Regions from separate parts of the Mesorhizobium sp. WSM4828 genome, predicted to be linked through region 1. Evidence: predicted binding sites of a transcription regulator. Region 1 holds the regulator's gene; each other region holds the start of a gene.
What was found. The regulator LexA, encoded in region 1, represses DNA repair genes until DNA is damaged. The targets are predictions, from matches to a motif close to TGTTCNNNNTGTGTTCNG.

Region 2: the regulator LexA is predicted to act here: its motif matches at 3,698-3,715, upstream of AC0L2X_RS28355 (DNA recombination protein RmuC).
Region 3: the regulator LexA is predicted to act here: its motif matches at 4,013-4,030, upstream of parE (DNA topoisomerase IV subunit B).

The regions. Positions count from the first base shown of each region.
Region 1 covers NZ_JBVVQK010000011.1:173,654-183,704, forward strand. Annotated here, with positions in the region: gene AC0L2X_RS15405 (LpxI family protein) at 1-52, shown strand, start outside; gene lpxB (lipid-A-disaccharide synthase) at 42-1,208, shown strand; gene gltA (citrate synthase) at 1,332-2,660, opposite strand; gene gltX (glutamate--tRNA ligase) at 2,840-4,261, opposite strand; gene AC0L2X_RS15425 (ComEC/Rec2 family competence protein) at 4,358-6,823, shown strand; gene lexA (transcriptional repressor LexA) at 6,817-7,551, opposite strand; gene kynU (kynureninase) at 7,999-9,246, shown strand; gene AC0L2X_RS15440 (alpha/beta hydrolase) at 9,339-10,051, shown strand, end outside.
Region 2 covers NZ_JBVVQK010000037.1:5,741-15,791, forward strand. Annotated here, with positions in the region: gene dapE (succinyl-diaminopimelate desuccinylase) at 1-295, shown strand, start outside; gene AC0L2X_RS28330 (transporter) at 298-906, shown strand; gene truA (tRNA pseudouridine(38-40) synthase TruA) at 888-1,643, opposite strand; gene AC0L2X_RS28340 (GNAT family N-acetyltransferase) at 1,662-2,171, opposite strand; gene fmt (methionyl-tRNA formyltransferase) at 2,168-3,097, opposite strand; gene def (peptide deformylase) at 3,114-3,644, opposite strand; gene AC0L2X_RS28355 (DNA recombination protein RmuC) at 3,748-5,010, shown strand; gene AC0L2X_RS28360 (GFA family protein) at 5,056-5,460, opposite strand; partial or broken gene AC0L2X_RS28365 (cation diffusion facilitator family transporter) at 5,540-6,495, opposite strand; gene AC0L2X_RS28370 (transglutaminase-like domain-containing protein) at 6,618-7,427, opposite strand; gene AC0L2X_RS28375 (hypothetical protein) at 7,643-7,768, shown strand; gene sugE (quaternary ammonium compound efflux SMR transporter SugE) at 7,920-8,234, shown strand; gene AC0L2X_RS28385 (DUF6481 family protein) at 8,317-8,745, opposite strand; gene AC0L2X_RS28390 (LLM class flavin-dependent oxidoreductase) at 8,976-10,037, shown strand.
Region 3 covers NZ_JBVVQK010000036.1:31,172-41,222, reverse strand. Annotated here, with positions in the region: gene gcvP (aminomethyl-transferring glycine dehydrogenase) at 1-2,590, shown strand, start outside; gene AC0L2X_RS28245 (GGDEF domain-containing protein) at 2,660-3,829, opposite strand; gene parE (DNA topoisomerase IV subunit B) at 4,101-6,152, shown strand; gene AC0L2X_RS28235 (FUSC family protein) at 6,195-8,261, shown strand; gene AC0L2X_RS28230 (DUF2336 domain-containing protein) at 8,258-9,379, opposite strand; gene AC0L2X_RS28225 (MaoC family dehydratase) at 9,490-9,981, shown strand; gene AC0L2X_RS28220 (HpcH/HpaI aldolase/citrate lyase family protein) at 9,985-10,051, shown strand, end outside.

The sequences.
Region 1 (10,051 bases):
CGGCCTCTTCGTGATCGGGCTGCCTGCTGCGGAGCCGGTGCATGGCGAATGAGCGGCCGTTGAAGATAGCCGTCGTCGCAGGCGAGGAGTCCGGCGACCTGCTTGGCGCCGACCTTGTGCAGGCGCTCAAGCGCATGACCGGGTGCGACGTTCGGCTTGTCGGCATCGGCGGCCGCCATTTGCAGGCGCTCGGCCTAGCGCCATTGTTCGACGGCAGCGAGATCGCGCTGATGGGCCTTAGCGCCATCCTGCGCGACCTGCCGCGCCTGATGCGGCGGATCGGCCAGACGGCAAACGCGATTGCCGGTGAAAAGCCCGATTGCCTTATCACCATCGACAGTCCGGATTTCTCACTGCGCGTCGCCAAGAAGGTGCGTGCCGCCGATCCGACCATCCCGACCGTCCACTATGTCTGCCCGAGCGTGTGGGCTTGGCGGCCGGGCAGGGCGGCGGCGATGAAGCCATATGTCGATCACATCCTTTGCATCCTGCCGTTCGAGATGAAGGAACTCGCTCGCCTGGGCGGGCCGCCCGGCACCTATGTCGGGCATCGCCTTGTACATGATCCGGGCATAATCAGTGCCGCCAGGGCGCAGGCGCAGCCGCGTAACCTGTCCGCAGATCACGTCAAAACATTGCTTGTATTGCCCGGTTCGCGTCGCGGCGAGGTGCGACGCCTGGTTGGGCCGTTCGGCGAGACGGTGTCGATCCTGCGGGCGCGCGGGCACCGCCTGCGCCTGCTGTTGCCAACGGTCCCGCACGTCGCCGACCTGGTCAGGACCTCAGTCGCGAGCTGGGACGAGAAGCCGGAGATCATCCTTGATGCCGAACGCAAATGGCAGGCCTTCGGCAAGGCGGATGCGGCGCTGATCGCGTCGGGGACGGTATCGCTGGAACTGGCATTGGCGGGTGTGCCGATGATCTCCTGCTACCGGCTCGATCCGGTCATGCGCATGGCGCAGCCGCTGATCAAAGTATGGAGCGCAGCGTTGCCCAATCTCATTGCCGACCGGCCGGTTGTGCCGGAACACTACAATCAATATGTGCGGCCGCATTATCTGGCGCGGCAACTGGAGGCGCTGTTCTCCGATACCGCCTACCGCACCTGGCAGAAGCACGGTTTTGCCGACATTGCCGGGCGTATGGCAACCGCCAAGCCGTCAGGCGAGATGGCCGCGGGGGTGGTGATGGGGATGGTGAGTGAATAGTGAATAGTGAATAGTACTCTATAGACAGGAGCGACGCTTCGCTGCTCCAATTCACCATTCACCATTCACCATTCACCATTCACCATTCACCATTCACCATTCACCATTCACCATTCACCACCTTCACCGCTTCGCGATCGGCACGTAATCCCGTTCCGGCGCGCCGGTATAGAGCTGGCGTGGGCGACCGATCTTCTGGTGCGGGTCCTCGATCATCTCCTTCCACTGCGCGATCCAGCCGACGGTACGGGCGACCGCGAACAGCACGGTGAACATGGTGGTGGGGAAGCCCAGCGCCTTCAGTGTGATTCCGGAATAGAAATCGACGTTCGGATAGAGCTTCTTCTCGATGAAATAGGAATCGGTCAGCGCAATCTTTTCCAGCTCCATGGCGATGTCGAGCAGCGGATCGTCCTTGATGCCGAGCTCGCCCAGGACCTCGTGCGCGGTCTTCTGCATGATCTTGGCGCGCGGATCGTAGTTCTTATAAACGCGGTGGCCAAATCCCATCAATCGGAACGGATCGTTCTTATCCTTGGCGCGCGCAATGAATTCCGGGATGTGATCGACATGGCCGATCTCGCCCAGCATGTTCAAGGCTGCCTCGTTGGCGCCTCCATGTGCAGGACCCCACAGGCAGGCGATGCCGGCAGCGATACAGGCAAAGGGATTGGCACCCGACGAGCCGGCCAGGCGGACGGTTGAAGTCGAGGCGTTCTGTTCGTGGTCGGCGTGCAGGATGAAGATGCGCTCCATCGCGCGGGCCAGCACCGGATTGATCTTGTATTCCTCGCAAGGCACGGCGAAGCACATATGCAGGAAGTTGGCTGCGAAATTCAGCTCGTTCTTCGGATAGATGAATGGCTGGCCGATGTGGTATTTATAGGCCATCGCCGCGATCGTCGGCATCTTGGCGATCAGCCGCATTGAGGCGACCATGCGTTGATAAGGGTCCGAGATGTCGGTGGAATCGTGATAGAAGGCCGACAGCGCGCCGACCACGCCGCACATCACCGCCATCGGATGCGCATCACGCCGGAAGCCGGTGAAAAAGCGCGACATCTGCTCATGCACCATGGTGTGGCGCGTCACCCGGTAGTCGAAATCGTCCTTCTGCGCCTTGGTCGGTAGTTCACCATAGAGCAAGAGATAGCAGACTTCGAGGAAGTCGCCGTGCTCGGCCAATTGGTCGATCGGGTAGCCGCGGTGCAAAAGAATGCCGGCATCGCCATCGATGAAGGTGATTTCCGATTCGCAGCTCGCCGTCGACGTAAAGCCGGGATCGTAGGTAAAGACGCCGGCGGTGTTGTACAGCGAACCGATGTCGATGACGTCAGGTCCTACCGAACCACTTCGTATCTTGAATTCATGAGTTTTGCCGCCGAGTTCCAGCTTTGCCGTCGATGCCTGGGTTTTGCCGCCAAATTCCATTTTTGTCGCAGGTTCGGTCATAGCAAACTCCTTTTTGTTTCCTCAGGCCGGCAAAGGCAAAATATCTGAACCCAACACATCAAAAGCATCGGAATACGCACATTTGCGCCCGCAATTGTATCTGCGCGCCAGATTAGGCCAAGACCCAATGTTGCACTGCGAAACACACCTTTCAATGCCAATCTTCTTGGGCCAGTTTGCTAATCGATTTGATCAGCGATCCGCGCCAGGCTTTCCTCGTGGCCAAGCACGGCTAGCACATCAAAGACACCTGGCGAGGTACTTTTGCCGGTGAGCGCGGCGCGCAAAGGTTGGGCCACGGCGCCGAGTTTATGGCCGCCCGCCTGCGCATAGTCGCGGATCGCGGCTTCCGCTGAAGCGGCAGACCAATCCGAAACCGTGGCTAGTGCCGCATGAGCGCCCCGCAGGATCGCGCGCGCCTCACCGCTGAGCAGCGCCGCCGCCTTCTCGTCCACCGGCAGCGGCCGCTCGACGAACAGGAATGCAGCCCCTTCGAGAAGTTCGACCAGCGTCTTGGCGCGCTCCTTCAGGCCCGGCAAAGCGGCAAGCAGTTGCGCCCTGCGTCTGTCGTCGAGGCGCGCGGCAATTGCCGGGCCGCCTTCCAAATAGGGCAGAGTGGCGATAAAGATGTCGAGCAGCGCCGCGTCGTTCATCCGGCGCATATGCACGCCATTGAGCGCCTCGAGTTTGGCGAAGTCGAAACGGGCGGCGCCCTTGTTGACGTCGCCAATGTCGAACCATGCGATCATGTCGGCGATCGACATGATCTCATCATCGCCGTGGCTCCAGCCAAGCCTCGCCAGATAGTTGAGCAGCGCCTCCGGCAGGTAGCCCATGGCGCGATAGGCCTCGACGCCAAGCGCACCGTGCCGCTTCGACAGCTTGGCGCCGTCGGCACCGTGGATCAGCGGGATATGCGACATCGACGGCACCTCCCAGCCCATGGCCTGATAGATTACGGTCTGGCGTGCGGCGTTGGTCAAATGATCGTCGCCGCGGATGATGTGGGTGATGCCCATGTCGTGATCGTCGACGACGACGGCATGCATGTAGGTGGGATTGCCGTCCGAGCGCAGAATAATGAAATCGTCGAGATCCTTGTTGGGAAAACGCACATCGCCCTGGACGCGGTCATGCACCACCGTCTCGCCGTCTGTCGGCGCCTTGATGCGGATCGCCCCCTTGGCGCCGGGCGGCGCCTCCGACGGGTCGCGGTCGCGCCAGCGTCCGTCATAGCGGGGAGGCAGCCCCTTGGCCCGTGCGCTCTCGCGCATTGTTTCCAGCTCGGCAGGCGTCGCATAACAATAATAGGCCTTGCCCATGCGAACGAGCTCCTCGGCCACCTCGTGGTGGCGCGGAGCACGCTCGAACTGCGACACCGGCTCGCCGTCCCATGTCAGGCCAAGCCAGGAAAGCCCGTCGAGAATGGCCGCGGTTGCCGCATCGGTGGAGCGCTCGCGGTCGGTGTCCTCGATGCGCAGCAGCATCGTGCCGCCTGTGTGCTTGGCATACAGCCAGTTGAACAGCGCCGTGCGGGCGCCGCCAATGTGCAGATAGCCGGTGGGCGAGGGGGCAAAACGGGTGACGACCTTATCGGGCATGGAACTCTCAGGCGGGCGAAGGAAGTGGGTTTGCGGACTTTCGCGCGTCGCGCGTTCATGTAGCATAGGAGGTTGAGGGCGCAAGGGGCAGACCCGATGGCTGTGCGAGGCCGTGGTGCGGGCGAGGGCGAGGACGCTGGCAGCGGCGTCAGCGAACGCTTGCTGTTTGCCGCTCCCCTGCCTGTCCTGCCGGCGCCGGCATTGCTGCCCACTCCACGCTTCGATTCCCGGTCCTTGCCGACAGGTGAATCAACAACGGTTCCGGTGCCCACGGCCGAACCCATCGTGCGCCTGCCCAGGCGTTTGCGCCTCCCGTCACCGTCCCGCATCCGCAACAGCGTAACCTTGGCAGCCGGCCTGGAACTCGACCGTGGCGTCGCCTTCCTGCTGGTGCCGGTGTTCCTCGCATGCGGGGTGGTCGTATATTTCGCGCTGGCGGTGGAGCCGCCCTTTCCACAGCCGATCGCAATCGTGCTCCTCGCGGCCCTTTGTGCCGTCGTCTCGCGGTCATGGCCCAGGACGCGCCTGTGTTTCATGGTGGCGTTACTCTGCGCGCTTGGCGTACTTGCCGCCAAGTTCGAGACCTGGCGTGTCGGAACGCATATGCTCGGTTCCGAAATCTCGACGCGGCTGACGGGTCGCGTTGTATCGTACGAGCCCATGGCGAGCGGCCGCATCAGGCTGACGATCGATGTGATCTCAACCGCCAGGCCGACACTGCGCTACATGCCGGAACGGGTCCGCGTTTCGGCGATGAAGATACCGGCTGAGCTCACCGCCGGTTCCGAGATCACCGGCTATGTGCGGCTGCTGCCGCCGACCGGCCCGGTGCGGCCCGACAGCTATGATTTCTCCTTCGACAGCTATTTCGCCGGTATCGGCGGCAGCGGCTTTTTTCTCGGCAATCCGAAAGTCGTGCCGTCGGGCAGCATGCCGCTTGCCGCGCAGCTTTCTTCCGCGATCGAAGACGCGCGCGAATCCATCGCCGACCATATCCGCAGCCGCATCGGCGGCGCCGAGGGCGAGATTGCCGCTGCGCTGATCGTCGGCGTGCGCGCCGGCATTCCCGAGGAGATCAACGAAGCGATGCGGCGTACAGGCATCTATCACATCATCTCTATCTCGGGGCTGCATATGGCGTTGGTCGCCGGCACCATCATGGCGCTGCTACGCGGCGCCTTTGCGCTGTTTCCCGATTTCTCATCGCGACGGCCGGTCAAGAAATATGCCGCGGCCGCCGCGCTTTTTTCGATTGCGGCCTACCTCGTCTTTTCCGGCATTGTGGTAGCGGCCGAACGCAGCTTCATCATGCTGGCGGTGATGCTTATCGCCGTGCTGTTCGACCGGGCCGCGCTCACCATGCGCAACCTGGCGATCTCGGCCATCGCGGTCATCCTGGTGTCGCCGCACGAGGTGGTCGGTCCGAGTTTCCAGATGTCCTTCGCCGCGACGGCGGCCCTTGTCGGCGCCTATGCAGGCTGGTCCGATTACCGCGCCGGCAGGGCCGCCACGCCGCCGCTGCGGCGGTCGCCGCTACGCTTTGCCACGCGAAAGGTCCTGCTGGGCATGGGCGGCCTAGCGATGACCTCGATCATTGCAGGGAGCGCCACGGCGCTTTTCGCCATATGGCACTTCCAGCGCGTGGCGCCGCTCAGCCTGTTCGCCAATCTGGCCATCATGCCCATCGTCTCACTGGTCGTCATGCCCTTCGCCGTTCTCAGCGCGCTGGCGATGCCGTTCGGTGCGGATGGGCCGTTCCTCTATGTGATGGGCAAGGGGCTAACGGCGATGATCGCCCTGTCCGGGTGGATCTCCGAGCGCTCGCCGATCGATGCGGTCGGGCTGATTTCGCTGAGATCCGTCCTTCTGGTGACGATCGCCCTCGTCATTGCCAGCATGGCGACGACCTGGTTGCGGCTCGCGGCACTTCCTTTTGCGCTCGCCGGCTTGCTGACGACAACGCAGACGCGCGTACCCGATGTATTGATCTCGGAGGACGCACGGCTGGTCGCGCTGCCGATTGGGAGCGGTGAACTCGCGATCAACCGGGCACGCCCGAATGAGTTCACCATCGACAACTGGAAACGCGCGCTCACATCAGAGGCTATCGTCGCGCCGGAAACACCTGGAAAGAACGACCCGCAATTCGACATTGCCGATCCGGCCGAACTACCGCCGGGCATGCCGTTCATTTGCACGGACGGCCTCTGCCTTGCCAGGCATCCATCCGGCGCGATCATCGCGCAAGCCAAGGACCGCAATACTGCGCGGCCAGCCTGCGCCTTTGCCAGTTTGATCGTCATCGACGACGCCACCGCCCATAACCCCTGCTACTACGACCGGCTGGTCCTCGTCGTCACCAAACGGCAACTGGCGCGCGCGGGAAGTGCCGCCGTCTATTTCGATCCACAAGCGGCAACACGCGCCGAAATCCGTTTCGCAGTCGAAAAATCATACCGGCCCTGGCACGTGCAGCGGAAATTTTCACGCGCGGCGCGGGGCCTGCCGCCATACCGCAGGGCCGACAAACCCAAAGCCGGCGCCAAGGGCGGAGCTCAGTAGCGGCGGATCAGTCCGACGAGCTTGCCTTGCACCTTGACCCTGTCTGGTCCGAAGATGCGCGTCTCGTAGGCCGGATTGGCGGCTTCCAGGGCGATCGAAGCGCCCTTGCGGCGGAACCGCTTCAGCGTCGCTTCCTCCTCGTCGACCAGTGCCACCACGATCTCACCGGGGCTCGCCGTATCGGCATTGCGGATGATCACCGTGTCGCCGTCGAAAATGCCAGCCTCGATCATCGAATCGCCTTTGACCTCGAGCGCATAATGCTCGCCGCCCATGATCATATCCGGCGGCACCGAAATCGAATGCGTCTGGTGCTGGATGGCGTCGATCGGCACACCGGCGGCGATGCGGCCCATCACCGGGATCGAAACGGCGGCGACGACATCGTCGTCATTTCCGGCCGCAGGGACGCGCGACGATGTCGGCTTGCCTTGCCGCGGACCGCCTTGCCCAAGACTGCCCTGGATGACACTCGGCGAGAACTTGCGTGCCGCATTGAGGCCGGGGGCGATCGAGTCAGGCAGGCGCAGCACCTCCAGCGCACGGGCCCGGTTGGGCAAACGGCGAATGAAGCCGCGCTCCTCCAGTGCCGTAATAAGCCGGTGGATTCCCGATTTGGAAGCCAGGTCGAGCGCTTCCTTCATCTCGTCGAAGGAAGGCGGGATACCGCTTTCCTTCAATCTTTCGTGGATGAACATAAGCAGTTCGTGTTGTTTGCGTGTCAGCATAGCGACCCCCAACAGAATCAGAAAAACAAACCCAGAACAAACACTATCTGTTCCAGTTGTGTTCCGCAACTGTTTAAAGTTTAATGAATGCGTTAAGGCTCGGGAAACAAACGACGTCCCCTAACCGGGGTACCGCACTTTCACCGTCGCGAGCCTCATCGCCTTGATTCTGCTTTCGTTTGCGCCCTTCTGGCTTCCCGGAAGGCCACATTGGCATCGGCCGTCGGTCGGCAAATGGCACGGAAGTGAACCCTATCGAGTGTGCGGTTTGGTCAATGCACCGTGAACGAAACGAACTCAAAACGCCAACCTCGGGTTAGGTCCTGGTTTCCATCGCCTGGTCAGGCTGCTTCTCGCCGGTGGAGTCTTGCTGCGCGCAACCAGGTAATGGAAGAACAGTCGATGCGTGTCCGGCGTTGCGTTGGATCTTGGGGGAGCAGGCAAATCATGACAGGAATTCCCGATCTCGTGGCCGTAAAGGCGATGGATGCCGCGGATCCGCTGCGCGCGATGCGCGACCGCTTTGTGTTGCCGCAAGGAGTGATCTATCTCGACGGCAATTCGCTAGGAGCTGCTTCACGTGCCGCTTTCGATGAATTGCGCAAGGCCGCGACCGAAGAATGGTCGCATGATCTTATCCGCGCCTGGAACGTGGCCGGCTGGTTCAACATGCCGCTCGAACTCGGCGACCAGCTCGGGCGCCTGATTGGCGCCGCGGCCGGCCAGACGGTGGTCTGCGACACGACGTCGGTCAACATCTACAAGCTGCTGCACGCCGCCATGGCTATGCGACCGGAGCGGCAGGTCATCGTCGCCGAGGGCGATAGCTTTCCGACGGACCTCTACATGGCTGAGGGTGTGGTTTCGACGCGAAAAGATACGCTGCTGCGCCTCTCGGGGGTCGACGCGCCGAGCATCGAGGAGCTGATCGACGCACGCACCGCCGTGGTGCTGGTCAACCACGTCAACTACAAGTCGGGCGAACTGCGCGACATGCCGGCGCTGACGCGCAGGGCCCAGGAAGCCGGGGCGATGATCGTCTGGGATCTCTGCCACACCGCCGGTGCGATGCCAGTCGAGCTCGACAAGGCAAAAGCCGATTTTGCCGTTGGCTGCACTTACAAATATCTGAATGGCGGACCGGGCGCGCCTGCCTTCATCTATGCGGCTGAGCGGCATCTTGCCGACATCCAGCAGCCGCTCACCGGCTGGTGGGGCCATGCACGGCCCTTCGCCTTCGAGCCAGGCTATGCGGCCGGCACCGGCATCCGCCGGTTTCTGTGCGGCACCCAGCCGATCCTGTCGATGCGCACGCTGAAGGGCGCGCTCGACATCTGGAACGATGTCGACATGACGGCGGTGCGCAAGAAGAGCATTGCGCTGGCCGATCTGTTCATCGAGCTTGTCGAGGCAAAGTGCGGCACTTACGGGCTCACGCTCGAAAGCACGCGCGACGGGGAAAAACGCGGCAGCCAGATTTCATTCATGCATGAGCATGGCTACCAGATCATGCGCGCGCTGATCGAACGTGGCGTGATCGGCGATTTTCGCGCGCCATCGACCATGCGCTTCGGCTTCACCCCGCTCTATGTCGGCTATGCCGATGTCTGGCAGGCCGTCGAAGTGCTTGAGGACATCCTGCGCACCGGTGCGTGGAAGGATGCGCGCTTCGCCATCAAGGCGGCTGTCACTTGAGATTGATGCGAGAGCTGGAGCCGTGAGGCTGGCGACGACGCGCCGCGCGATGCTTTGCGTTGCAAGGCCATATTGCCAGGGGAGGGCGCAGGGTGTTCGAACGTCACATTGCCGATTGGGATAACGCCTATGCCAACGGCGCCAATATAGCCGGCAGCGATCGCTGGCCGGCGGCCTGGATCGAGCCAGCGCGGGTTTTCCGCGACGTGCTTTCGACCGAGGGCAGGGCGCGGCTCGACTTGGCCTATGGCGATAAACCACGCAACCGTCTCGATCTTTTCCTGCCGGCCACCAAGCCCAAGGGGCTCGTGGTGTTCGTCCATGGCGGCTACTGGATGGCATTCGACAAGAGTTTCTGGTCGCATCTTGCCGCTGGCCCTGTTGATCGCGGCTATGCGGTTGCGATGCCGTCCTACACGCTCTGTCCGCAGATACGCATTGCCGGCATCGTCAAGGAAGTCGGCGCGGCGATCGGCACAGCGGCGGCGATGGTCGCAGGGCCGCTGATGCTGACCGGACACTCGGCCGGCGGCCATCTTGTTAGCCGGATGGTTACGGCGACGACGCCGCTGGCGCCCGAAGTGGTCCGGCGCGTTCGTCGCGTGGTGTCGATCTCGGGAGTGCACGATTTGCGCCCGATCATGTGCACCGGCATGAACGAGACGCTGGCGATCGATGAGGCCGAGGCGCAGGCCGAAAGCCCGGTGCTGCTGCGCCCGATGGACAAGGCCCGCCTGACCTGCTGGGCCGGCGGCGGCGAGCGCGCCGAATTCCTGCGCCAGAGCGCGGTGCTGGCCAACATCTG
Region 2 (10,051 bases), on a different contig from region 1:
CGAGATCGTCTGGCGCGACGGGCCGAGCCATGTTTTCCTGACACGCGACGACAGGTTGATCGAAACGCTTGGCGGCTCGATCAAGGCGGTGACCGGCAGGAAGCCGGCGCTCTCCACCTCCGGCGGCACCTCCGATGCCCGCTTCATCAAGGATTATTGTCCGGTCGTCGAATTCGGACTGGTCGGCAAGACCATGCACATGGTCGACGAACGCGTGGCGATTGCCGACCTCGAGACGCTGACGCAGATTTATCTGCGCTTCGTTGAAGACTGGTTTGCGCAGGACATATCCTAGTGATGCTTTCAGCAGATGAAACCTACGCTTCGCTTGCCGGTGCCTGGCGGCTGATGCTCGGCAAGGCCGACGGATTTCGCCTGCTCGACCTTTCGGCGGACGGTTTCTGGAACTCCTTTTTTGCCATCGTCGTCGCGGCGCCAGCACTGATCGTCGGCTGGGTCGGTATTGCCAACGAGATCGGCGACCCCAACGCATTCGTCGGCCGTTTCAGCATGTTGATCCGCCTGGCCACCGTCGATATCGGCGCCTGGGTGCTGCCGCTCATCGGCCTCGCCCTGGTGGCGCCGCGGGTCGGCGTCGGCGGTCGTTTCGTCCATTATGTCGTCGCCAGCAACTGGGCCTCGGCGATCATCGCCTGGATGATGCTGCCATCGGCGTTGATCCGGCTCTTCCTGACGTCGGCCAACGAAGTCTCCGGACTGGTGTCGCTGCTGCTGTTCGCACTGTCGATGGTATTGACCTGGCGGATGACCAACGTTGCGATCGGCAGGGGTGCGGCCACCGGCAGCGCTGTTTTTGCCGGTATGTTCGTGGCGTCGCTGATCGTCCTGTTCGGCCTGCAGGCGCTGCTCGGGATCAGCGTTCCGGATCAGCCGGGCGTCGGATAATCGACGCCGACGAGAAACAGCCCGTCGGGCGGCGCCACCTGACCGCAGGCCGCACGGTCGCGCGCCTCAAGCGCCGCCTTGAGGTCGGCAATAGTCCAGCCGCCTTCGCCGACACGTTTGAGCGAGCCGACCATCGAGCGCACCTGGTTGTGCAGGAATGACCGCGCCGAAGCGCGGATTTCGATGAAATCGCCCGCCCGGCTGACGTCAAGCCGATCGAGCGTGCGGACCGGGCTGGTGGCCTGGCACTGGGTCGAGCGGAAGGTGGTGAAATCATGCCGGCCAAGCAGCACCTTTGCCGCTTCGTGCATGGCACCGGCATCGAGCTGCTTCGGTACCCACCAGATCTTGCCCTTGTCGAGCGCCGCCGGCGCGCGGCGGTTGACGATGCGGTAGAGGTAATGGCGGCCGATCGCCGAGAAACGCGCATCGAAGTCATCCGGCACGACGGCGGCCTTCAGGATGGCGATGCGCACCTTGGCCGCCTGCAGATGCGCGTTGACGGCGTCGCGCACCTTGTCGCCGGGCCATGCCTTGATCAGATCGACATGCGCCACCTGAGCGGTCGCATGGACGCCGGCATCGGTGCGGCCGGCAGCGCGCAGCGAAACCTGCTCACCACAGAACTTCTCGATCGCCTGCTCGATCGCCTGCTGCACCGAAGGCTGGTTGGCCTGGCGCTGCCAGCCGGCGAAGAGACTGCCGTCATATTCGATGTCGAGGCGAAAACGCGGCATTCCCGGATCGAGGCGAAATCAGGCGGCGAGGGCTGAGCCGAAGGCCGAGGCGTAGACCAGCCTGCCGGTCTCCGGCGCCTCGCCCCAGGCAAGCGCCTGCAGAGCCTCGCTTTGGTACTCGCTCTCGAATTTTGCTGCACGGGCGCGGCTGTAGCCGAAACGTCCATAGTAAGCCGGATCGCCGAGCACCACGGCGAGCGTCTCGCCGGCAGCCTTCAGGCGGATATGCGCCTCGCGGACCAGCGCACCGCCGATGCCGGTGCCATGGAACGACGGCTCGACCGCCAAAGGAGCCAAAGCCACCGCCGGGAAGCTCTTGCCGCCATTCTGAACGAAAAGCCGTGAAAACAGGATATGGCCGACCACTTGCCCGTCTTCGTCCGCCACCAGTTCGACGACGGCATCACCGCCGGTGACCAGCGCGTCGACCAGTCCGGCCTCCGTCTGCTGGCCAAACGCGTGTTCTTCGACAAGGCGGATCGCCTCGCGGTCCCGCGGCGTCGCCGCGCGTATGGACATCATGCTCATGACAGTTTCATTCCTTTTTCGAGCTTGGCCCCGCGCAGAAACTCCTGCGCGGCAATGGGCCTTCCGCCCGCACGTTGAACTTCGACCAGCCTGATCGCGCCTGACCCGCAGGCGACCGTCAGCCGGTCATCGAGAATTCCTCCCGGTTCGCCGGCGCCTTGCGAGAGCGTCGAGCGAAGCAGTTTCAGCCGTTCCACGCGGCCGCCGATTTCGGCCTCGCACCATGCACCGGGAAAGGGCGACAGGCCGCGAATCTGGTTGTGCACGTCGCCGGCAGGTCGCAGCCAGTCTACGCGAGTCTCCGATTTATCGATTTTCTTGGCGTAGGTCACCCCCACCTCCGCCTGTGTGGTCAAAGTCAGCGTATTCCGTTCCAGCCGTTCGAGCGCCTGCACCATCAGAGCCGCACCCAACACCATCAGCCGGTCGTGCAGATCGCCGGCCGTCATGTCGGGTCCGATGGCACATTTTTCAACCATTGCCACCGGCCCGGTGTCGAGGCCTTCCTCCATCCGCATCACCATCATGCCCGTTTCGGTATCGCCGGCCATGATGGCGCGCTGGATAGGGGCAGCGCCGCGCCAGCGCGGCAACAGCGATGCGTGGCCATTGAGGCAACCAAGCCGCGGCGCCTCGAGGATGGGTTTGGGCAGAAGCAGCCCGTAGGCCACGACCACGGCGACATCGGCGCGCAAGGCGCGGAACCCCTCCTGCTCCGCCTCGCTCTTCAGCGACACCGGCGCGCGAACCTCGACGCCCAGCCGCTCCGCTTCGCGCTGCACCGGCGACGGCGTCAGCTCGAGCCCGCGCCGGCCGCCGGCGCGCGGCGGCTGCGTGTAGACGGCTGCCAATTCATGCCCTGCCCCGCCAATCGCCCGCAAGGTCGGCACGGAGAATTCGGGCGTACCCATGAAGATGACACGCAGGGGCATTCGTCGACCCCTATCCCACCATCTTGCCCGGCGCCTTGTCCCTGGCGAGCTTTTTGAACTTCTTGACCACCATATCGCGCTTCAGTTTTGAGATGTGATCGATGAACAGCACGCCGTTGAGATGGTCGATTTCATGCTGCAGGCAGGTCGCCATCAGCCCTTCGGCCTCGATCTCCTGCAGCTGACCGTCGCGATCGAGATACTTCACCCGCACCGCCGCCGGCCGCTCGACCTCGGCGTAGTAGTCCGGGATCGACAGGCAGCCTTCCTCATAGACCGAACGCTGGTCGGAGCTTTCGAGGATTTCGGGATTGATGAAGACGTGCGGTGCCGGCGTCTCGTCCTCTTTGGCGAGGTCGATCACCAGCATGCGCAAGGGTTCGCCGACCTGGATCGCCGCGAGGCCAATGCCGGGCGCGTCATACATGGTGTCCAGCATGTCGCCGGCCAGTTTGCGCAAATCGCCGTCGACACGCTCGACCGGTTTTGAAACCTGACGCAGGACGGGATCGGGAAGGATGATAAGCGGCTTGATCGACATGGCGTCTCACCTAAGACCTCGCAGGAAAAGCGTCAACCGGGACGCCTTCGGGTCGTTCCCGTTTTGATCTGTGCCAGCGAACCGAATCATCTATGCTGTCGGCATGAACGATCTGGCCACCATCCTGTCCGAACCTGTAGCCCGCCTCGGCGCCACCACGATCACGCTGGGCCATGCCCTGGGTTTCGGCGCAATGCTGTTCCTCGGACTGTTCGCGGCGCTCGTCGTTGCGCTCTGGCGATCGGCCAAGGCGCGTGCAATGGCGGCCGCCGAAGCCGCCGACCACGCCCGCGACGCCGAGGCGAGGATGGCCGGCATCTTGGCAAGCCAGGCGGAAATGCAGGGCCGCATGGGCGCCATCGCCGAAGTGTTCGGGGCGCGCCAGGCGGAACTGACACAGTCGATCGGCCAGCGCCTCGATGCCATGACCGGCCGCTTGGGCCAGACCATGACCGAGCAGACGAGATCGACGCATGAGAGCCTCGCCAAGCTGCAGGAACGGCTGGCGGTTATCGATATCGCGCAAGGCAACATCCAGTCGCTGGCCGGCCAGGTCGTGCAATTGCAGGCGATCCTTTCCAACAAGCAGACGCGCGGCGCCTTCGGCCAGTCGCGCATGGAAGCCATCGTCGCCGACGGATTGCCGCACGGCGCCTATGAATTCCAGGCGACCTTGTCGAATGGCAGCCGGCCCGACTGCCTGGTAAGGATGCCGAACGGCGCACCGTCGCTTGCCATCGACGCAAAGTTTCCGCTCGAGGCCTGGAATGCCATCCGTGCCGCCGAAGGCGCCGACCTGCAGAAGTCCGCCGCTCAGGCTTTCCGCCGCGACATCGAGGTGCATGTCCGCGATATCTCCGAAAAATACCTGATCCAGGGCGAGACGCAGGACACCGCCTTCATGTTCGTGCCCTCGGAATCGGTGTTCGCCGAAATCCATGAGAATTTCGAGGCCGTTGTCCAAAAGGCGCATCGATCGCGGATCGTCATTGTCTCGCCATCGCTTTTGATGCTGTCTATCCAGGTCATCCAGGCAATTCTCAAGGACGCACGCATGCGCGAGCAGGCGCACCTGATCCAGGGCGAGGTCATCCGGCTGATGGAAGACGTCTCCCGGCTCGACGAGCGGGTGCGCAAATTGCAGACGCATTTCGGCCAATCGGCCAGGGATATCGAGGACATCCTGGTCTCGACATCGAAGGTGACCAGGCGCGGACAAAAGATCGAAGCGCTGGAGTTTGGCGTGCAGCCGGCAGAGGACACCGCTGGTTCGAATGGCAGCGGAGCAAAAGCGGAAAGCAGCCCGCGCGTCGCCGATTCGAAAACCGGGCAATTGAGGCTGAGGGTCGTCGAAGGCGACGATTGAGAGCTATGCCGGAACCGGAGCCGAGCGCTTCGTCCGAGTCCGGCGCTACTGCTCCTCGATGATGGTTGTGCCTTCGAATTCCGGCAGCCAATGCAGCGCCGAGCGGTGCCAGATCTGCTTTCTCGGCACCAGTTGATCGCGCTGCCGTGCCGTGCCGACCCTGATGCCGTAAACCTTCGGTCCCTCGCCCGCCGACGTGGCGTAGAGATGCGAGCCGCACTCACCGCAAAATGCCTGGGCGCGCTTGGCGCCGCTCGAACCGGTCTTGATGTAGATCTTCGGCGTGCCCTTGGTGATCCTGTAATTGTCCTCGGACGCCGGCACGGTGACGCGAAAGGCCGTTCCGGTTAGCTTCTGACAATCGATGCAGTGACAAATGGTGGTCTTTTCCGGATCGACTTCGGCCTCGTAAGTGATGGCGCCGCAATGACACCCGCCGTCGATTTTCATCTTCGTTCCTCCCTAGCTTTTGCCTGCGATCATAGCCGGGACTGCCCGATGACGCATCGGTTTCCTCAAGCCATTTTCCTTAGGCTGGTTCTTGTCCGGATGCCCTCGCCAAGGCCTTGCTCCGGCGTTCCCAGGTGCCGGTGGTCTGCGGCTTGACGAAGAGCCGCGTCACTCCGCCTTCAGCCGTGTCTCGAGGCGCTCGACGCAGGTCTCTATCTCGGGCGCCGACAAATGGTCCTCGAACTCGATGCTTAGAGCGGCGACGATCTCCTGCGGACCCATATGCAGCGTCAGCACGCCATTTGCCCGCTGCACCGCCGGGTCCTGCTGGACGATGGCCAGCACTTTCATTTGCACCTCGGGCGAGGCCGGCTCGCCGAGCAGCAGGCTCTTGCTTTCGCGCGCCAGGAAGACCGCGGTCGCGCCCAGGATGAGCGCGATGCCGATCGACGCGGCGCCGTCGAGCTTCGGCATGTCCAGCAATTCCGCCGCCAATATGCCGGCAAAGGCGACAACGAGGCCGAGAAGTGCCGCGCTGTCCTCGAAGAGTACGGTGTAGACACTCGGATCCTTGCTGAGCTGCACCGCCTCGAGCCAGCCGTGGCTGCCTTTTTGGTGGCGGAATTCCTTCAGCGCCACCAGCCAAGAGGTGCCTTCGAAGAGGAAGGAAAGGCCAAGGACAGCGTAGTTCACCTTGGCGTTGGCGATCGGCTCCGGCGCCATGATGTGCGTCACGCCTTCGTAGAACGATATGCCGGCGCCCAGTGCAAAGACGAGGAGCGCAACGATGAAGCTCCAGAAGTACAGCTCGCGGCCATGGCCTAGCGGATGCGTGCGGTCGGCCGGCCGGGCGGCACGGTGCATGCCGTAAAGCAGCAGGCTGCCATTACCGGTATCGACAAGCGAGTGGACGCCTTCCGAGAGCATTGCCGAGCTGCCCGTGAACAACGCAGCGGCGAATTTGGTCAGTGCGATCGCAAGATTGCCGGCGAGCGCCGCATAGATCACTTTTTTCGACCCGCCATGCGCCGCCATGGTGTGCTGCCTTGGTTGATGCACCGAGATTGGCGGAGCGCCCGCCCACGCTCCACAGTCCCCACAACGCCCGAAGTGTCGAGTTGTTCACAAGGTCAGTTGTTCAAAAGGGCGGCGCGGGGCTATTCGACGACCTCGTCCGTCCAGACCTTGAAGCCAGCCAGCGCGCCCGGCCCGAAAATGTGGGTCAGCGGCACATCGGCGGCATCGCGTCCGGAGGCAATCAGGATACGGCCGATGCGCGGTGCGTTGTTGCGCGGATCGAAAGCGTGCCAGCGGCCGCCGAGATAGACCTCCATCCAGGCGGCGAAATCCATGTCCGACCACGGCTTTGGCAGGCCGATATCACTGATATAGCCGGTGCAGTAGCGGGTCGGAATATTCAGGGCGCGGCAGAAGGCAACAGCGAGGTGAGCAAAGTCGCGGCATACACCACTCTGCTCGCGATAGGCTTCGGCGGCGGTGCGTGTCGGGCGTGCATTGAAATAGTTGAAGACGATGTGGTTATGGACGAAGTCGCAGACCGCCTGGACGCGCGGAATGCCTAGCGGGGTGCTGCCGAACAGCCGCCATGCTTCATTCGACAGCACGTCGCTCTCGCAATAACGGCTGGGCAGCAGGAACAGCAGCGTCTCCGACGGCAGATCGCGCACCTCGTGCTGCCACGCCGTCAGCTCGCGCGTCTCGAAGGAGCCGGGGTCGCGGATGACCGCGTCAGTGCCGAACGCAAAGCGCCCGGCCGGCGCAACGAGACGGTTGCACCAATTGCCGAAACTGTCGCGGTAGCTTTCGATCGGCACCGGCGGGTTCGACGTCAGGAAGTCCGGCCGCTCAAGATCAGATGCGCGCGAATAATGGACATTTAGCATCGCGATCAGCGGTGTTTCTTGCGGGAAATCGAAACTCATCTGGCAACCGATGTGGATCCGCATTGTCGTCCTGACCGGCCTGCCTGATCATCAGCTGGCGAAACGCAAGGGATGATGCTGCAGTGCGAAGAAGACCATGGCACGGACCGCTGCGGTTTACGAGGGAATTAGAAACCGGTTAACAGCCATCGGCCAGGGCGACTGCACGGCAACGGCCTCTTGCAGTCGAGCGTTTTCTCTTGTTTCACTTCGCTAGGCATCAACTGGAGGAACGAATCATGGCTAAGGGTGCGATGAAGGCGGGCAAGGAAGCCCGCAAGCCGAAGAAGGACGCGAAGAAACCCGCTCCGGCGCCGGCCCTGAAGGCACCGCCGGTGAAGGCGATGAAGCTGAAGGACAAGTAGGGCCGCAGCTACCGTTTCGGCTCATTTCGACCGGCCGCGAACGCGGCCGGTATGATGTTCATTAAGCTCACGCTCATCCCCATGGATGCGGCGAAGATAGTTTTTGCGCCTTCAAGAAATCGGCCGGAGGCCATCGAAACGGAGCGTTCCGATGTCGTGGATTTTCCTGTTCCTCGCCGGCCTGTTGGAGATCGGCTGGGCGATCGGCCTCAAATACACCGACGGATTCTCGAAGCCGCTACCGACCGTCCTGACGGTAGCCTCGATGATCGTCAGCCTAGCCTTGCTCGGCCTGGCGCTGAAGGCATTGCCGGTCGGCACCGCTTATGCGGTGTGGACCGGCATCGGCACCGTCGGCACGGCGCTGTTGGGGATATGGCTGCTCGGGGAGCCGGCGACGGCGATCAGGCTGGCCTGCATCGCGCTCATCGTCTGCGGCATCATGGGACTGAAGCTCGCGGCTTAGCCGATTCTGACAGACGAACGCGTTCGGGGCCGCTGCAAGGCAGCCCTGAGTCTTGAATTCGGCTGATCGGCGCCGGAAGGCGCTATCGGGCGGAGAAGCCGGGCGGCGTCCTGCCGGTGCGCTGCTTGCGCGCGGCATAGCGTGCGTCACGCTTGGCCTTGCGTTCGGCCTCGTCGGCAAGAAAACGGGCGATGCGCTCGTTCTCTTCAGCTTCCCGGATCTTCGCTTCGGCCTGTGCGGCTTCTTCCGCGGCGATGCGTGCCGCTTCCGCAGCTGCCTCACGCTCGGCCTTTTCGGCCGCTTCGCGCGCCAGCTTTTCCTGCTTCAGCCTGGCCTTTTCGGCCTCGCGTATCGCGCGGGCCTCGAGGATCGCCTTGCGCTCGGCCTGTCGTGCCAGCACCGCTGGATCGTCTGCCGCCGGCTTCGCCTTGAAGCGCTCCAGAAGCGCCTTCTTTGCCTCGTTTGCGGCATTGCGCCGCTCGAAAACGTCTTTTTCTCTATAGATAGCCAAGTCCACTTCCCTGAAGTCAATTTGCGAGGCTTACATACGCGTGAAAACCGAGAGTTCAAGCGCCAAAACGGTATGCCAGCCATGAAATTCTGATCTGTTGCAACCAGGAGACGCCATTTCGATTGAATTCGACTGAATGGCACCCGCACTGTTCACCATCCGGGCCTCTGGCGGGGCGGCGGACTGATCGCTACCTGTAGCGCCACGACAAAACGCTGGGATGACACACTATGGAACTCGGTCTCTACACCTTCGCCGACGTCAGCCCGGGACCGGGTCCCGGTGCGATCGGTGCGCGCGAGCGGCTGCGCAACCTGATCGAGGAGATCGAGCTGGCCGACCAGGTCGGGCTGGACGTCTTTGGTCTCGGCGAGCACCACCGTCCCGACTATGCTGCCTCGGCTCCGGTGGTGGCACTGGCGGCGGCCGCCGAACGAACCAGGCGCATAAGGCTGACCAGCGCCGTCACCGTGTTGTCGTCCGACGATCCGGTGCGCGTCTTCCAGCAGTTTGCCACCCTTGATCTTCTATCCGGCGGCCGGGCCGAGATCATGGCCGGGCGCGGCTCGTTCATCGAATCCTTTCCGCTGTTCGGCTACAATCTCGAAGACTACGACGAGCTCTTCGCCGAGAAGCTCGACCTGCTGCTCGCCATCCGCGATCATGTCAAGGTGACCTGGTCGGGCACTCTGCGCGCGCCGATCAAGGATCGCGGCGTCTATCCCCGGCCCTTGCAGGAAAAATTGCCGATCTGGATCGCCGTCGGTGGAACACCGCAATCCGTCGCCCGCGCGGGCGTGCTTGGGTTGCCGCTGGCGCTGGCGATCATCGGCGGCGAGCCGGCGCGGTTCGCACCGCTGTTCGACATCTACAGGGATGCAGCCAGGCGGGCCGGCAACGATCCGGCGAGCCTTGCCACCAGCCTCAACGTGCACGGTTTCATCGCCGAGAGCACGGACCAGGCAGCCGACGATTTTTACGGGCCGCAGGCCGAGGTGATGAACCGCATCGGCCGCGAGCGCGGCTGGGGGCCGACATCGCGGGCGCATTTCGACCAATCGCGCGGCCCGAACGGCGCGCTGTTCGTCGGCAATCCGGAACAGGTGGCCGAGAAGATCATTGCCCAGCACAGGATATTTGGCAACGACCGCTTCCTGCTGCAAATGGCGATCGGCACCATGCCGCACGCCAAGGTCATGAAGGCCATCGAACTCTACGGCACCAAGGTGGCGCCGATCGTGCGCCGGGAAACGGCGAAGGCCGTCCCTGCCGTGGCGGCGCCGGTTGCCTGATTCACCGGCAAGGC
Region 3 (10,051 bases), on a different contig from region 1:
GCTGAAGAGCTTCATCGGTGCCGGCTATCATGGCGTCCATGTGCCGCCGGTGATCCAGCGCAACCTTTTCGAGAACCCGGCCTGGTATACCGCTTACACGCCTTACCAAGCCGAGATCAGCCAGGGCCGGCTGGAAATGCTGTTCAACTTCCAGACGCTGGTGACGGAACTGACCGGCCTGCCGGTAGCATCGGCCTCGCTGCTCGACGAGGCGACAGCGGTAGCCGAAGCTGTCGGCATTGCGCTCCGCCATCATCGCGACAAGCGCACCAAGGTGGCACTGGCCGGCACGCCGCACCCGCAGACGCTGGACGTCGTGCGCACCCGCGCCGAGCCGCTCGGTATCGAAGTGGACGGCGAGGTGATCGACGACAACACCGCCGCCCTGCTGGTCTCCTGGCCCGATACGTTCGGCGTCTATGGCGACCACAAGGCAGCAATCGACAAGGCCCGTGCTGCCGGCGCGCTGGTCGTCTTCATCGCCGACCCGCTTGGCCTGACGCTGACCGTTGCGCCGGCCAGGCTTGGCGCCGACATCGCCGTCGGCCCGATGCAGCGTTTTGGCGTGCCGATGGGCTTTGGCGGGCCGCACGCCGCCTATTGCGCCGTCTCCGACAGGCTGACGCGGCTGATGCCCGGCCGGCTCGTTGGACAGTCGACGGATAGCAAGGGCCGTCCCGGTTATCGCCTCGCTTTGCAGACACGCGAGCAGCATATCCGCCGCGACAAGGCGACGTCCAACATCTGCACCGCACAGGCGCTGCTCGCCAATATGGCGACGGCCTATGCGATCTGGCACGGCCCTGCCGGGCTGCAGGCGATTGCCGGCCGCGTCCACACGCTGGCCAACCGCCTGGCTGCCGGCCTCGAGGCAGCGGGCGTTTCGGTGGTCGGCGAAAGCCGCTTCGACACGGTGACCGTGGAAGTGAGGGGCAGTGCTGGCGCGATTGCCGCCGCCGCAGAAAAGACCGGCCGGCTGCTGCGCGTCATCGACGCCGACCATGTCGGCGTCAGCTTCGACGAGACCTCCACCGAAGCCGATCTGGAGGCAATCGCAGCACTTTTCGGCGCCAAGGCCGGCGTTGCCGCCGGCAGTTCCATGCCAGGAAAACCGCGCGGCAAGGAGTTCCTCACCCAGCCCGTCTTCCGCGAAAACCACTCGGAAACCGACATGATGCGCTTCCTGCGCCGGCTGGCCGACAAGGACCTGGCGCTTGACCGCGCCATGATCCCGCTCGGCTCCTGCACCATGAAGCTCAACGCCGCCGCCGAAATGATGCCGGTGAGCTGGCCTGATGTCGCCAACCTGCATCCCTTCGCGCCGGCAAATCATTCGATAGGCTATCGCGCCATAATCGACGAGCTGGAAGGCTGGCTGGCTGAGATCACCGGCTTCGACGCGGTGACCCTGCAGCCCAATGCCGGCAGCCAGGGCGAATATGCCGGGCTGCTCGCCATTCGCGGCTATCATCTGTCACGCGGCGAAGCCCATCGCACCGTCTGCCTGATCCCGTCCTCGGCGCATGGCACCAATCCCGCAAGTGCGGCCATGGCCGGCATGAGCGTCGTCGTCGTGCGCTGCACCGAGGACGGCAATGTCGACATGGACGACCTGCAGGCCAAGGCGGCCGAGCATGCGCATAATCTCGCGGCGCTGATGTTCACCTATCCTTCGACGCATGGCGTCTTCGAGGAAGGCGCGCGCGACCTCTGCGCCCTCGTCCACAGCCATGGCGGCCAGGTCTATTTCGACGGCGCCAATCTCAACGCGCTGGTCGGCCTCGCCCGTCCCGGCGATATCGGCGCCGATGTCTGCCACATGAACCTGCACAAGACTTTCTGCATCCCGCATGGCGGCGGCGGCCCCGGTGTCGGGCCGATTGGCGTCAAGGCGCACCTGAAGCCATATCTGCCCGGCCACATCACCGAAGGCTCGGCCCATGCCGTGGCGGCGGCACCGTTCGGCAGCGCCTCGATCCTGCCGATCACCTGGATGTATATCCGCATGATGGGCGCTTCCGGCCTGAAGCAGGCGACCGAGACGGCGATCATCTCCGCCAACTATGTGGCGACGCGGCTTGGCGAGCATTTCCCCCTGCTTTACAAGGGGCGCAACGGACGCGTTGCGCATGAATGCATCCTCGACACCCGCGTGCTCAAGGACAGCGCCGGCATCAGCGTCGACGACATCGCCAAGCGGCTGATCGACTATGGCTTCCACGCGCCGACCATGTCGTTCCCGGTCGCCGGCACGCTGATGGTCGAGCCGACCGAGTCCGAGCCCAAGCGCGAGCTGGATCGCTTCTGCGAGGCCATGATCGCCATAGCCGGCGAGGCAGCCAAGGTGGCGAAGGGCGAATGGCCGTTGGCCGACAATCCTCTGGTCAACGCGCCGCACACCGCCGCCGAGGCATTGGCCGGCCAGTGGACCCATCCCTATTCGCGTCTGGAGGCGGCCTACCCCGCCGGCGATGCCGATACGGCGGCAAAATACTGGCCGCCGGTGTCACGCATCGACAACGTCGCCGGCGACCGCAACCTTGTCTGCTCCTGTCCGCCGCTATCGGAATATCTTGGCGCGGCGGAGTAGACCAGATCCCGAAAAGCGGAACCCGGTTTTCGGACAAGATCGTGGTCTAACAAGAAGATAGAAATCTCATCAGGCAGAACGCAAGGCCGGCCCGTCGGCCTTGCTCGCCCGGTCCCGGACGACGACGCGATTTCGCCCGGCGCGCTTTGCCGCATAGAGTGCTGCGTCGGCTTCGGCCAGCACATCGTCGAGACCGGTGCCGCTTGTTCCGCCAAAGCCGATGCCGCCGCTGACTGTGCTTCGCAACGGACCAAGTTGGGTGGCTACGACTTCCGTGCCGAAGGCGACGCTGATCTTGCTCGCAACGTCATAGGCCTTCTCTTCCGTCATCCGCGACATGACGAGCACGAATTCCTCTCCGCCCAACCGGAAGGCGTCGACGCCGGTCCGGGCGTATTTCCTGATGACGGCGGCAAAGCGGCGCAGAACCTGGTCGCCGACCGGGTGACCGAATACGTCGTTCGTCCTCTTGAAATGGTCAAGGTCGAACATGGCGACGGACATGAACGGACCGAAGACCCGCTCGCCGTAGAGTGCCGTCAACGCCCGCCGGTTCATCAGCCCGGTCAGTGGATCGGTCATCGTCTCGGCCTTCAATTCGATCTGCGCCTGCAAATGGTGCAGGGAGAGCGTCAATGCGCCGAGCCCGGTCATGCAGGCGACGGCCACGACGGAATTCACCCGCTCGGCCCAATTGTCGGGCGCAACACCGAGCACCCATTGGCCCTTGACCAGCAGGACCGCGCCGCAAAGTCCGAACGACAGGGCACAGACGCCGCTCAGGAACGAGACGACCAGCAATATCCGGCGATCGTGACCACCCTCAATCCAGAACATCGCCCCGATGAGCGAGAGCAGCGCCGTTACCGTGGCGTAGGTGACGATAAAGCCGACACCATCAAACCCGAGATACGTCGCGCCCGTGCAAACAGCCATCGCAACCAAGGTCGGCAAGATGGCGCGCCTGTAGTCGCCTATGCTGAGATATTGCATGGCCGACAGGCAGATAATCAGGAAGCCGAGGCTGAGAAGCACAAGCACGATCTGGCAAAGCCAGGCGCTTGGATCCCTAGTGTAATGCCAGAACAACACTACATGTGCGACAAGCACGAGAATGCCGCACGCCACCGTCAGCACAAAGCGTGCCTGTGGCGCGCTGAACCAGATCGCAAACATGGTGATGCTGAGGCACGTGCCCGACAGCGCCGCCGCGAGCAGGAGCGAACTGTAATCCAACATGTTTAAGCGACAGCCTCTTGAGGGTTCCGCTGCATTCTAGGTCAGCGACAGTCCGCAAATACCTTTTTTAGCCAATCTTCCGGCGTAACCTTCGGACAGGGTTTACAAAACGTCGATGCTCCAACTTCGACCCCATTTCCGCCGCTTGGCTGCCGAATGGTTTTGCAGTAAGAGGCTCTATCCTCGAACGTAACAGGAACCTCCGTCGCCTGCCCGCGAAAAGCGTGGCAGTATCGCGTGGTGATTCGCAGCATCGGAATCCAGGATCGGCATGGACAACAACAACGACCTTTTCGCCAAATTGGACAAGCAGCCGCAGCCGGCTCGCGCCGCCGCGCGCCCGGCCGACCCGCTGGTGCAGGCGGCGAAGCGGCCGGCGCCCCGCGACGCCAGCGAGAGCTACAGTGCCGCCGACATCGAGGTGCTGGAGGGGCTGGAGCCGGTGCGACGGCGCCCGGGCATGTACATTGGCGGCACCGACGACAAGGCGATGCACCATCTGTTTGCCGAGGTCATCGACAATTCGATGGACGAGGCAGTCGCCGGCCATGCGACCTTCATCGATGTCGAGCTGTCCGCCGACGGATACCTGTCAGTTACCGACAATGGCCGCGGCATTCCGGTCGATCCGCACCCGAAATTCAAGAAGCCGGCGCTCGAACTCATCATGACGACGCTGCATTCAGGCGGCAAGTTCGACAGCAAGGTTTACGAGACGTCCGGCGGCCTGCACGGTGTCGGCGTTTCCGTCGTCAACGCGCTGTCCGACCATCTCGAGGTCGAGGTCGCGATTGGGCGCAAGCTCTATCGCCAGCGCTTCTCGCGAGGCGTTCCGGTGACCGGCCTTGAGCAGCTCGGCGAGGTGCACAACCGCCGCGGCACGAAGATCCGCTTCCATCCAGACGAGCAGATTTTTGGCAAGGGTGCTGCTTTCGAGCCGGCGCGGCTCTACCGCATGGCGCGGTCAAAGGCCTACCTGTTCGGCGGTGTCGAAATCCGCTGGACCTGCGATCCCTCGCTGATCAAGGAAAAGGACACGACGCCGGCCAAGGCAGAATTCCATTTTCCGGGCGGCCTCAAGGACTATCTGAAAGCCTCGCTCGGCGACGAATTCCAGGTGACCCGTGAAATGTTCGCCGGCAAGAGCGAGAAGCAGGGCGGTCACGGCTCGCTCGAATGGGCCGTGACCTGGTTCGGCGGCGACGGTTTCATAAATTCCTATTGCAACACCATTCCGACCGCCGAGGGCGGCACGCATGAGGCCGGCTTCCGCAACGTCCTGACACGCGGCTTGCGCGCTTATGCCGACCTGGTCGGCAACAAGCGCGCTTCGATCGTCACATCCGAGGATGTGATGATCTCGGCGGCGGGCATGCTGTCGGTGTTCATCCGCGAACCGGAATTCGTCGGCCAGACCAAGGACAGGCTGGCGACGATCGAGGCGATCCGCATCGTCGAAAGCGCTATCCGCGACCCATTCGACCACTGGCTGGCCGACAATCCGCAGGAAGCGTCGAAACTGCTCGAATGGGTGATCGCGCGCGCCGACGAGCGGGTGCGCCGCCGCCAGGAAAAGGAAGTGTCGCGCAAGAGTGCGGTGCGCAAGCTGCGCCTGCCCGGCAAGCTCGCCGATTGCACGCAGAATGCTGCCGCCGGTGCCGAGCTCTTCATCGTCGAGGGCGATTCGGCCGGCGGTTCGGCAAAGCAGGCGCGCGACCGCGCCAGCCAGGCGGTGCTGCCGCTGCGCGGCAAGATCCTCAACGTCGCCAGCGCCGGCAGCGACAAGCTGGCCGGCAACCAGCAGATATCCGACCTCATCCAGGCGCTTGGCTGCGGTACGCGCTCGAGATACCGCGACGAGGACCTGCGTTACGACCGGGTCATCATCATGACCGATGCCGACGTCGACGGCGCCCATATCGCCTCGCTGCTGATCACCTTTTTCTACCAGGAGATGCCAAGCCTAGTCCGCGGCGGCCATCTCTATCTGGCGGTGCCGCCGCTTTATTCGATCCGGCAGGGCGGCAAGGTCGCCTATGCCCGCGACGACGCGCACAAGGACGAACTTTTGCGCACCGAATTTACCGGGCGCGGCAAGGTCGAAATCGGCCGCTTCAAAGGGCTGGGCGAAATGATGGCTGCCCAGCTCAAGGAAACCACCATGGACCCGAAAAAGCGCACGCTGCTCAGGGTCGATGTGATCGACGCCGAGGCGGCGACCAAGGATGCGGTCGACGCATTGATGGGGACCAAACCTGAGGCCCGCTTCCGCTTCATCCAGGAACGCGCGGAATTCGCCGAGACGGAAGTGCTGGATATCTGAGCTCCCGCCGCTAGCTTGGCCTTCTGAGCTGGAGACGAGCACTTGATCTGGGCGCGGCTGAAGGACGATATCGGCACGCGGATCGCTGGCCTGACGCGGCCGACGCGCTCGGACTGGATTTTTGCCCTGCGCACCGTTTCGGCCGGCCTCATCGCGCTTTTGGCCGCCTATGCGCTGAAGCTCGACCACCCGCAATGGGCGATGATGACGGTGTTCATCGTCGCACAGCCGGTCGCCGGCATGGTGCTGGCGAAGGGGTTTTATCGTCTCCTCGGCACGCTTGCCGGCGCGCTGGCGGCGATCGGCATTACCACTGTTTTCGGTGCCAACTCGTGGTTGCTGGTTGCACTTCTTGCCGTCTGGATCGGCTTCTGCACGCTGGTCTCGTCGCTGCTACGCAATCCGGAGGCCGATGGCGCGGCGCTTGCCGGCTACACCGCGATGATCATCGGCCTGCCGGCTTTCGGCCAGCCGCACCTCGTCATCGATCTCGCCGTGGCGCGCTGCGCGGAAATCGTGCTTGGTATCGCCTGCGCTGCGCTGACCAGCCGGCTGATCCTGCCGAAACTGGCCGCCGACGCCATCATCTCAAGACTGAAACGCAGCATTCTCGACCTGGCGGCCTACGCGGACGGCGCTTTTTCCGGCGGCGATGCGGAAAAGCTTGCCGGGCTGCACCGCAAGCTGATCGGCGATGTCCAGACGCTCGGCGAGATGCGCACCTACGCAAGGCTGGAGGGGCCTAGCCTCGCCACCCGCGCCTATCCGGTCCGGCGTACCATCGGTCAGCTTCTGTCGGCGCTGTCAGCGGCGCGTGCGCTGCATGGCCATGCCGCTCCGAAGAATGCAGCCCTCATCCCCGTTCGCGCCGAGTTGCAGGCCGTTGTCGGCGAACTGGTAGCCAAGTCGGGCGCGCTGGACGATACGGCGCCCTGGGTGGCGCGGCTCGACGCAATCGCCGGCAAGGCGCGGCAGATGCCTGACGTCGCGGCCGGGCAAGACATTGACTGGGCTGGCACTGTCACCCGCCTAACCATTGCCGCCGACTTCGCCGAGGCCATGCAGCAAGTGCTGCGCGGCCTGGATGCACTCCGCTCTCCCCCGTCTCGTGCCAGTCGCGAACGGCGGCAGCCGGCGCTGGTGGTGCACCGCGATTACCGTGCGGCATCGCGCAATGCCGTGCGCGCAGCAATCGCCACGCTCCTGGTCGCCGGCCTCTGGCTGGCGACGAAATGGTCGGGCGCGACGGGCACGGTCATTCTCGTCGCCGTCGTCTCCAGCCTGTTCGCCGCTCGCCCCGATCCAATCCGGTCGGCATGGAACTTCTTCGAGGGCACGTTGCTCGCCCTGCCCTTTGCGTTTCTCATCGGCCAGTTGGCGCTTCCGGTTTTGCCAGGCTTCGGCTGGTTCATGGTCATTGTCGTCCCGATCCTGGTACCAGCGGCACTGGGCATGGCCAATCCGCGCTATGTCGGCGTGGCAACGGCCTTTGCCATCAATTTCCTCGCCTTCCTCAGCCCACATCAGGCGATGACCTACGATCCGTTTCCGTTCTTCGCCAATTCGGCATCGGTCCTGGTCGGCATTCTTCTGGCGATCGGCGTCTTCGCCATCGTGCTGCCCGCCGGCCCCTGGGTCACCGTCAACCGCATCCTGCAAGCCATGCGCGAAGATCTTGCCCGCCTCTGTCTACATGAGCGTATGCCGCGGCGGCTGGCTTTCGAGAGCCTTGCCTATGATCGGGTCAATCAGTTGATGCCGCTGCTGCAGAACGCCGGCGAGAAAGGCGACGCCGTTCTCGCCGGCGGCATTGCTGCCGTTACTGTCGGCCTCGAAATCCTGCGGCTGCGCAACGCGCAACAGAGTTCCGCGATCCCGCCTGAAACAGCACTTTCCATCGCCAATTTCCTGCGCGGTCTGGCGCGCGAACTGCTGTTCAGGCGGTCCGGCGAGCCGCCGACGGCGACCGTCGCCGTCGCCAGGCAATATGCAGCTGGCATCGCGGAGCGAAGCGAAGCAGCCGAAATGCTGCATATCGCCGCCTCGCTGCGCATCATTGCCGCCGCGATCGAAGATTTTCCGGATTTTTTCGCGAAGGACCGGGTTTAAGCAGCCGCGATCGCCAGCGCGTGGCCGCGTGCGTTCTCGCGCAGCGCGTCGAGATGGATCGACTTGACCAGCCGGGCGAGATCGCCTTCGGCGGACTGCCCGCCCAATTCCTTCAGCATCAGCCAGCTGACTTCCTGGACGCCGGCGAGGCGTTTGCCATTGGCGACCTCGCGCCAGACCTTCAGCGCACGCAGGATGATGGCGTGGGTGGCGGCGGCAAGCCCGGCGCTGCGGAACAGTGCCTGCAACGCTATGTCATGCCCCCCGGCCAGCAGTGCGCTCACCCGTTGTTCGGACTGCTGGCTGAGCGCGACCAGGGCCGAACCAAAGAAGTCGACCTTGCCGTGGGCGATGGTGCGGATGACGAAGCTTGCGGTCAGGTCGCCGCGCAGACGCAGATGTTCGACAAGTGCTGTATGTTCCTCGGCACGCGTGCCTTCGATCAATGTCACGGAAGCTTTGACGCAGGCATCGCGGGTGACGCGCTCAGCCCTGGCGGCGCCCATCAGCGCCAGCACCAGCGGCGAGCCCTTGAGCGTCTCGCCCACTTTGACCAGCAGCAAATGCCGGCAATCGGCGGGCAGGCGTGCGTCGGCAATCAGCGCCTCGCGCACCAGAGGCAGATGGCCGTGCCGCTCGGCCATGCGGCGAAAGCTGATCGATGCGATGTCGGCGCCGCTGTTGGCGAGCAGCGTGGCGCAGGCCTCCGGCTCGCCGATCTCGGCGATCGCCGCCGCAACCGACATCGAGAGGCGTGGCCGGTCGGCGATCACCTTCTGCGTCGCCTTCTGGCCGCCGGCAACCCGATCGATCAGGTCGGCATCGGTAAGCAGCGGCGACCGCGCCAGTACCAACGCGGCCACCTCGGGCTGGTCCGAAGCCAGCGCGCTGACGATCTGCGGCGGCGCGTAGTGGCTCATGGAAAGCGCGTCGGCGATTGCCAGCCGCACCTTCGACGATGCGTCATCGAGCAGCAATGTCAGCGCCGCCTCGGCAGCGCAGCGGTCCTCGAAAGGCAAGTCCGAGTCGACATAGGCGCGAGCCAGCGCGCTTGCCGCCGCAGCGCGCTCCGACACCTTCGCCGTGTGGATCCATTTCAGGAAATGCGAAACGACCATGTCGCCTGCTTACGCCCTTTGCCAGAACGCTTCTGGCCCCTGTCGAGACCGTAGGCACAAATGGTTTACGAACGGTTCACCATGTTCGTTAACTGGCTTGCGAGCCCGGTATGCAACGCCTATCAACCCTTAAGCAGCGGAGGAGATCGACAATGGCCGGACTTTACCTTGAGGAGTTCGTTGTCGGCCATGTGTTCAAGCACACGCTGCGCAAGACCGTGACCGAAAGCGACAACATGCTGTTTTCGGTGATGACGCTGAACCCGCAGCCGCTGCACATTGACTTCGACTTCGCCGCCAAGAGCGAATGGGGCAAGCCCTTGGTCAATTCGCTGTTCACGCTTGGCCTGATGATCGGCATCTCGGTCAACGACATTACCGTCGGCACCACTATCGCCAATCTCGGCATGAGGGAGACGGTGTTTCCGCACCCCGTCTTCCATGGCGACACCATTCGCGTCGAGACCACGGTGGTTTCGGTACGCGATTCCAGATCGAAACCGGACCGCGGCATCGTCGAGTTCGAGCATCGCGCCTATAACCAGAACGACGTGCTGGTTGCCAAATGCACGAGGCAAGCCATGATGATGAAAAAGGCATAGCCGATGCGTTCTCTGCTCTTCGTTCCCGGCGATTCGGAAAAGAAGCTGGAGAAGGGCTTTGACGTGGGCG